Streptomyces collinus Tu 365: one gene and its partner. The protein of the gene in region 1 binds, or shares a complex with, the protein of each later gene. Links are inferred from orthologs where the notes say so. Each region holds a gene or a part of one and is shown on either strand. Other genes may lie near its edges.

The links. The genes of interacting proteins can lie anywhere in the genome.
Region 2: the proteins of tig (region 1) and rpsG are in contact, whole or in part, in a crystal structure (PDB 3GTY), measured with the Thermotoga maritima proteins. The link is inferred for Streptomyces collinus Tu 365 from one-to-one orthologs. Residues at the interface, in WP_004081061.1 of Thermotoga maritima: Glu122, Val124, Val129, Leu130, Tyr133, Glu188, Gly259, Ile262, Tyr263, Glu266, Ser270, Glu273, Gln274, Glu277, Arg308, Gln311, Ile312, Ser315, Tyr316, Glu325, Arg329, Arg336, Leu363, Phe366, Trp367, Arg373, Leu377, Arg381, Leu384, Glu387; in WP_004081843.1 of Thermotoga maritima: Lys34, Lys52, Lys55, Glu59, Arg62, Gln63, Glu66, Asn67, Lys69, Val71, Arg95, Ala109, Lys110, Lys111, Gly112, Arg113, Pro114, Glu117, Glu121, Ile124, Ala125, Tyr127, Asn128, Asn129, Thr130, Gly131, Lys135, Asp139, Arg142, Met143.

The regions. Positions count from the first base shown.
Region 1 is NC_021985.1:3,203,271-3,206,798, reverse strand. The notes cover bases 356-3,175. They hold tig (trigger factor), read left to right. Parts: upstream 356-990; coding sequence 991-2,361; downstream 2,362-3,175. Other genes in these bases: B446_RS13840 (ATP-dependent Clp protease proteolytic subunit), read left to right, coding at 2,725-3,175. In the rest of the region: B446_RS13860 (hypothetical protein), read left to right, coding at 75-269; more of B446_RS13840, read left to right, coding at 3,176-3,330; B446_RS13835 (ATP-dependent Clp protease proteolytic subunit), read left to right, coding at 3,400-3,528. UniProt on the Bacillus subtilis protein: Involved in protein export. Acts as a chaperone by maintaining the newly synthesized protein in an open conformation. Functions as a peptidyl-prolyl cis-trans isomerase.
Region 2 is NC_021985.1:5,068,944-5,072,045, reverse strand. The notes cover bases 355-3,102. They hold rpsG (30S ribosomal protein S7), read right to left. Parts: upstream 2,090-3,102; coding sequence 1,619-2,089; downstream 355-1,618. Other genes in these bases: B446_RS22105 (DNA-directed RNA polymerase subunit beta'), read right to left, coding at 2,941-3,102; rpsL (30S ribosomal protein S12), read right to left, coding at 2,092-2,463; fusA (elongation factor G), read right to left, coding at 355-1,579. Also shown: more of fusA, read right to left, coding at 1-354.

The DNA of each region.
Region 1 (3,528 bases):
CACGATGGTTCTGGCGGAGGTGCGGGTGCGTGCCTCCGGGCCGGGAGAGGGACCGACCGAGGGTGTGATCAGTTGTGGCCATTTCGCTGTCCGTGGTGCTGCTGTTGGCGATCATCCTGGTAGTGCTGATCCGAGGGGGGAACATCAAGGCGGGACCGGCCATCGTCGCCGTCCTCTTCGGCTTCTTCCTCGCCTCCACCGGCATGGCGCCGTCGATCAACCGGTTCGTGCACTCGATAGCCGAGACGATCAACTCGATCAGCTTCTGACCCGCCCCGGGGGGCGGCGGTCCCCGCCGGCCCTCGCCCGCCTCCGGCGGTACCGCACCCCTGTCCGTACGGGCGGCTCTTCACGAGCGGCCGCTCGTACGGCTGCGCCCCCGCGTCCTCGCCCGCTCCGCTCGCGTCACTCGATCGGAGTAATCCGGCGCTGCGCGCCGCCCGGGAAACAGCCGGGGCCCGGCCCCGCCGAAGCGGAGAGCCGGGCCCCTGGGCCGTACAGAGCGGGCGACGGGAATCGAACCCGCGTAGCTAGTTTGGAAGACTAGGGCTCTACCATTGAGCTACGCCCGCAAGCGTGCGCCGCAGGTCCGTGACCGCGGCACTGCAGAGCATCGTAGCGGGTCGCCCGCCGCGGAGGCCAACGTGTTGCGCTGCGGCGATGCCACGCGCGCGGCAGCGGACAAAGCGGCCGACGGATCCGGCCGGGCCATGTAGCCTACGTGTCGCACCAGACGGGGTGTGGCGCAGCTTGGTAGCGCGTCCGCTTTGGGAGCGGAAGGCCGTGGGTTCAAATCCCGCCACCCCGACCACCGGCTCGCGGCATCCCGATGATCGCCTTTTGGGGCGCTGACCGCCTGCGGTTACTATGCAAATTGCGCGCCCGTGTGTCCCGGCCCACTCGGCCTACGAACTCCTCCGGGCGGCGAAGTCCGCCGGACCATTCTGGCTCCGGCAGAAACCCAGAAGTCAGCCACAAGGAGACCGAACCGTGAAGAGCGCCGTGGAGACCCTGAACCCGACCCGGGTTCGGCTCACTGTCGAGGTGCCCTTCGAGGAGCTCAAGGACAGCCTCGACGCGGCGTACAAGAAGATCAACCAGCAGGTCACGGTGAAGGGCTTCCGTAAGGGCAAGATCCCGGCCCGCGTCATCGACCAGCGGTTCGGCCGCGGTGCGGTCCTGGAGGAGGCGGTCAACGACGCGCTTCCGAAGTTCTACACCGAGGCGGTCAACGAGGCCGAGCTCAGCCCGCTGGGCCAGCCCGAGGTCGACATCACCGACCTGAAGGACGGCGAGACGCTGAACTTCACCGCCGAGGTGGACGTCCGCCCGGCCCTGGAGATCCCGGACTACTCCGGCATCGAGGTCGAGGTCGACGCCGTCGAGGTCAGCGACGAGGACGTCGAGAAGTCGGTCGAGCAGCTCCGCGAGCGCTTCGCCTCCACCTCCCCGGTGGAGCGCGCCGCCGAGGACGGCGACGTGGTCACCATCGACCTGGAGGCCAAGGTCGACGGCGAGGTCCTCGAGGACGGCATCGCCAACGGCGTCTCCTACACCATCGGCTCCGGCGAGCTGCTGGACGGCATCGACGACGCCGTGAAGGGCCTGGAGGCCGGTGGCGAGGCCACCTTCACCTCCGAGCTCAAGGGCGGCTCCGCCGCGGGCAAGGAGGCCGAGGTCACCGTCAAGGTCACCCAGGTCGCCGCCCGCGAACTGCCTTCCCTGGACGACGAGTTCGCCCAGCTCGCCTCCGAGTTCGACACCCTGGACGAGCTGAAGGCCGACAGCCGCAAGCGCCTGGCCAACATGAAGCAGTACGACCAGGCCACCCAGGCGCAGGAGCGCGTCCTGGAGAAGCTCCTCGAGCTGGTCGAGGTCCCGGTCCCCGAGAAGCTGCTCGAGGACGAGATCAACACCCGCAAGCACAACCTGGAGCACCACCAGCTCGGCCAGATGGGTCTGGACCTCGACAAGTACCTGGAGATCCAGGGCAAGACCGCCGAGGAGTTCGACACCGAGACCCGCGAGGCCGCGGTCAAGGGCATCAAGACCCAGTTCGTCCTCGACGAGCTGGTCAAGAAGGAGAACCTCAACGTCAACCAGGAGGAGCTCACCGAGCACCTCATGCGGCGTGCGGCCTCCTCCGGCATGTCCCCCGACCAGTTCGCCCAGGCCGTCGTCGAGGGCGGCCAGGTCCCGCTCCTGGTCGGCGAGGTCGCCCGCGGCAAGGCCCTGGCCGTCGTGGTCGAGGCCGCCACGGTGAAGGACACCAACGGCGAGGTCGTCGACCTCGACGACGAGGAGGAGGAGACCGAGGCCGCCGAGGCGTCGGAGACCTCCGAGGAGACCCCCGAGGCCTGACCGGCCCCGCGGCGCCTCCACAGCGCGTACGACGGGCCCTGGGGACCTTCCCCGGGGCCCGTCGCCGTACCCCGCCGCCCCCGCCCCCCAAGGGGCCCGGGGAACCGCGCGAGCGGCCACCGCCCGCCCGCGGCCCGGTGACGACGCCCGCCACCCCCCACGAACCGCGCCCGTCCCCCTGCGGAGCGCTACGCCCCCGGCGAACACCCCCATCTCCGGGATTCCCCGAAGGGACCTGAGCGTTAGGGTCCTTGAGTACGGGGGCAGGGGAGTCTCCTGACACCCCAGCCAAGCCCCTGGCAGGACGACGTGAGACGGCCCGGCGCCGTCGTAAGACGAGCAGGTGGATACGTGACGAATCTGATGCCCTCCGCCGCCGGCGAGCCTTCCATCGGTGGTGGCCTCGGCGACCAGGTCTACAACCGGCTGCTCGGCGAGCGGATCATCTTCCTCGGCCAGCAGGTTGACGACGACATCGCCAACAAGATCACCGCACAGCTGCTGCTCCTCGCCGCCGACCCGAGCAAGGACATCTACCTCTACATCAACAGCCCCGGCGGCTCGGTGACGGCCGGCATGGCGATCTACGACACCATGCAGTACATCCCGAACGACGTGGTCACGATCGCGATGGGCATGGCGGCCTCCATGGGCCAGTTCCTGCTCACCGGCGGCGCCGCGGGCAAGCGCTTCGCCCTGCCGCACGCGGACATCATGATGCACCAGGGCTCCGCGGGCCTCGGCGGCTCGGTCACGGACATCAAGATCCAGGCCGAGTACCTGCTGCGCACCAAGCGGCGCATGGCCGAGCTGACCGCGCTCCACTCCGGCCAGACGTTCGAGACCATCACCCGGGACGCGGACCGCGACCGCTGGTTCACCCCGGAGGAGGCCAAGGAGTACGGTCTCATTGACGAGATCATCACGTACGCCTCGGGTGTCCCGGGAGGCGGCGGCACCGGTGCCTGACCGGCCAGGCCACATCACGCACCGCCGAGACCGAAGCCCCCAGAACGCCACCAGGACGGTGAACACCCCATGAGCAACTTCCCCGGCGCCGCCAGCGGCCTGTACGAAGGGCCCCGCCCCGACAGCCGCTACGTCATCCCGCGCTTCGTCGAGCGCACCTCCCAGGGCATCCGCGAGTACGACCCGTACGCGAAGCTC
Region 2 (3,102 bases), 1.9 Mb from region 1 along the record:
TCGCGATCTGCACCTTGGCGAACTGGCCGGTACCACCAGTCTGCTTCTTGTGCGTGTAGTCGACGCGCTCGACGGCCTTGCGGATCGTCTCGCGGTACGCGACCTGCGGCTTGCCGACGTTGGCCTCGACCTTGAACTCACGGCGCATACGGTCGACCAGCACCTCGAGGTGCAGCTCGCCCATGCCACCGATGATGGTCTGGCCGGTCTCCTCGTCCGAGTGGACCTGGAAGGACGGGTCCTCCTCGGCCAGGCGCTGGATCGCGACGCCCAGCTTCTCCTGGTCGCCCTTGGACTTGGGCTCGATGGCGACCTGGATGACCGGCGCCGGGAAGTCCATGGACTCCAGGATGACCGGGGCCTTGTCGTCACACAGCGTCTCACCGGTCGTGGTCTGCTTCAGACCCATGACGGCGATGATGTCGCCGGCGCCCACCGAGTCGATCTCCTCACGCTTGTTCGCGTGCATGCGGTAGATCTTGCCGATGCGCTCCTTCTTGCCCTTGACGGAGTTCAGCACCGAGGTGCCGGACTCCAGGCGGCCCGAGTAGACCCGGACGAAGGTGAGCTTGCCCAGGTGCGGGTCGCTCATGATCTTGAAGGCCAGAGCCGACAGGGGCTCCTCGTCGGACGGCTTGCGCTTGACGACCGTCTCCGGGTCCTTCACGTCGTGGCCCTCGATGGCCTCGACGTCCAGGGGGGAGGGGAGGTAGCGCACGACCGCGTCGAGCAGGGGCTGGACGCCCTTGTTCTTGAACGCGGTGCCGCAGAACACCGGGGTGACCGTGGTGTCCTTGGACTTGCCGGACGCGATGGTGATGCGACGGATCGCGGCGTACAGCTGCTCCACGGAGGGCTCGGTGCCCTCCAGGTACAGCTCCATGATCTCTTCGTCGTTCTCGGCCACGGCCTCGAGCAGCTTGCCGCGGTACTCCTCGGCAGCCTCGGTGTGCGTGTCCGGGATGTCGACGACGTCGTACATCTCGCCCTTGGTGGCCTCGGCGGACCAGACCAGGGCCTTCATCGTCACGAGGTCGACGACGCCCTTGAAGTCGGCCTCGGCACCGATCGGGAGCTGCATCACGATCGGCTGAGCGCCGAGGCGGTCAGAGATCATGTCGACGCAGCGGTGGAACTCCGCACCGGTCCGGTCGAGCTTGTTGACGAAGCAGATGCGCGGGACGCCGTAGCGGTCCGCCTGACGCCACACGGTCTCGGACTGGGGCTCGACGCCGGCGACGCCGTCGAACACCGTCACGGCACCGTCGAGCACGCGCAGGGAACGCTCCACCTCGACGGTGAAGTCGACGTGGCCCGGCGTGTCGATGATGTTGATGGTGTGGTCGACGTCTTCGAGCGGCCAGTGACAGGTGGTGGCAGCAGAGGTGATCGTGATGCCACGCTCCTGCTCCTGCTCCATCCAGTCCATGGTGGCAGCGCCGTCGTGGACCTCACCGATCTTGTAAGACACACCGGTGTAGAACAGGATCCGCTCGGTGGTGGTCGTCTTGCCCGCGTCGATGTGGGCCATGATCCCAATGTTGCGGACCTTGGCCAGGTCAAGTGAAGTGGTAGCCATAAGGCTTCAGTCTTCTCTCGGTCTCGATGTGGGTAGCGACTACCAGCGGTAGTGCGCGAAGGCCTTGTTGGACTCGGCCATCTTGTGCGTGTCCTCGCGCTTCTTCACAGCGGCACCGAGGCCGTTGGAGGCGTCGAGAAGCTCGTTGAGCAGACGCTCGGTCATGGTCTTCTCGCGACGGGCGCGGGAGTAACCGACCAGCCAGCGCAGCGCGAGCGTGTTGGCACGACCGGGCTTGACCTCGATCGGAACCTGGTACGTCGCACCACCGACACGGCGGGACTTGACCTCGAGGGTCGGCTTGATGTTCTCCAGCGCGCGCTTCAGCGTGATGACCGGGTCGTTGCTGGTCTTCTCGCGCAGGCCCTCCATGGCGCCGTACACGATGCGCTCGGCGGTGGAGCGCTTGCCGTTCAGCAGCACCTTGTTGATGAGGGAGGTCACCAGAGGAGAACCGTAGACCGGGTCGATGATGACCGGGCGCTTCGGGGCGGGGCCCTTACGAGGCATTCTTACTTCTCCTTCTTGGCGCCGTAGCGGCTGCGGGCCTGCTTGCGGTTCTTGACACCCTGGGTGTCGAGCGAACCGCGGATGATCTTGTAACGAACACCGGGCAGGTCCTTCACACGGCCGCCGCGCACGAGCACGATGGAGTGCTCCTGCAGGTTGTGTCCCTCACCCGGAATGTAAGCGGTGACCTCGATCCCGCTGGTCAGACGCACACGCGCGACCTTACGCAGGGCCGAGTTCGGCTTCTTCGGGGTGGTCGTGAACACGCGCGTGCAGACGCCGCGACGCTGAGGGGAACCCTCGAGTGCGGGCGTCTTGTTCTTCTCGACCTTGTCCTGCCGGCCCTTGCGGACCAGCTGCTGGATCGTAGGCACTACTTCTCCGGTTTCTGTGTGCCGAGTAAAGCTAACCTGGAACTACTCCGACCCACGCGGTCGGGTGTGTCGAATCCCGCAGACCTTCGCCGCCAGGCGAAGAGGGCGCAGATTACGGTGGCCGGTGACGGCTCGCTGTGCGGTTGAAGGCACGCACGAGAGCCAGGGCACACCCCAGGCACAAGGTCTGAGCGTACCTACCTCATTCGCTGTGGTCAAAACAAATGGAGTCCAGCGCCCTTCCGGCGCTCCCGGCGTGCGCATCCGGGCGGTCGGGCTTACCCTCCGCGATCTTCGAAGCGGACTCCGGACAGGCTCCGCGCACCGGCCGGCGACCGCTCCAGGGGCCCCTGAGCAGCCTCAGACGGCCGCGCACCCCGTCGCCGCCCCGGACCACCCACGCCCGGACGCGGGGCCCCACAACGCCGAAGGGCGGCCACCCCACGGGGTGACCGCCCTTCGGTTCAAGCTGCCCGCTTACTGGTTGTACGGACCGTAGTCGTAGTCCTCCAGCGGAACGGCCTGGCCGGAGCCGGTGCCGAACGGCGAGTAGTCGATGTCGTCGTAGCCGACGGCCGAGTACATCGCGGCCTTGGCCTCCTCGGTCGGCTCGACCCGGATGTTGCGGTAGCGGGACAG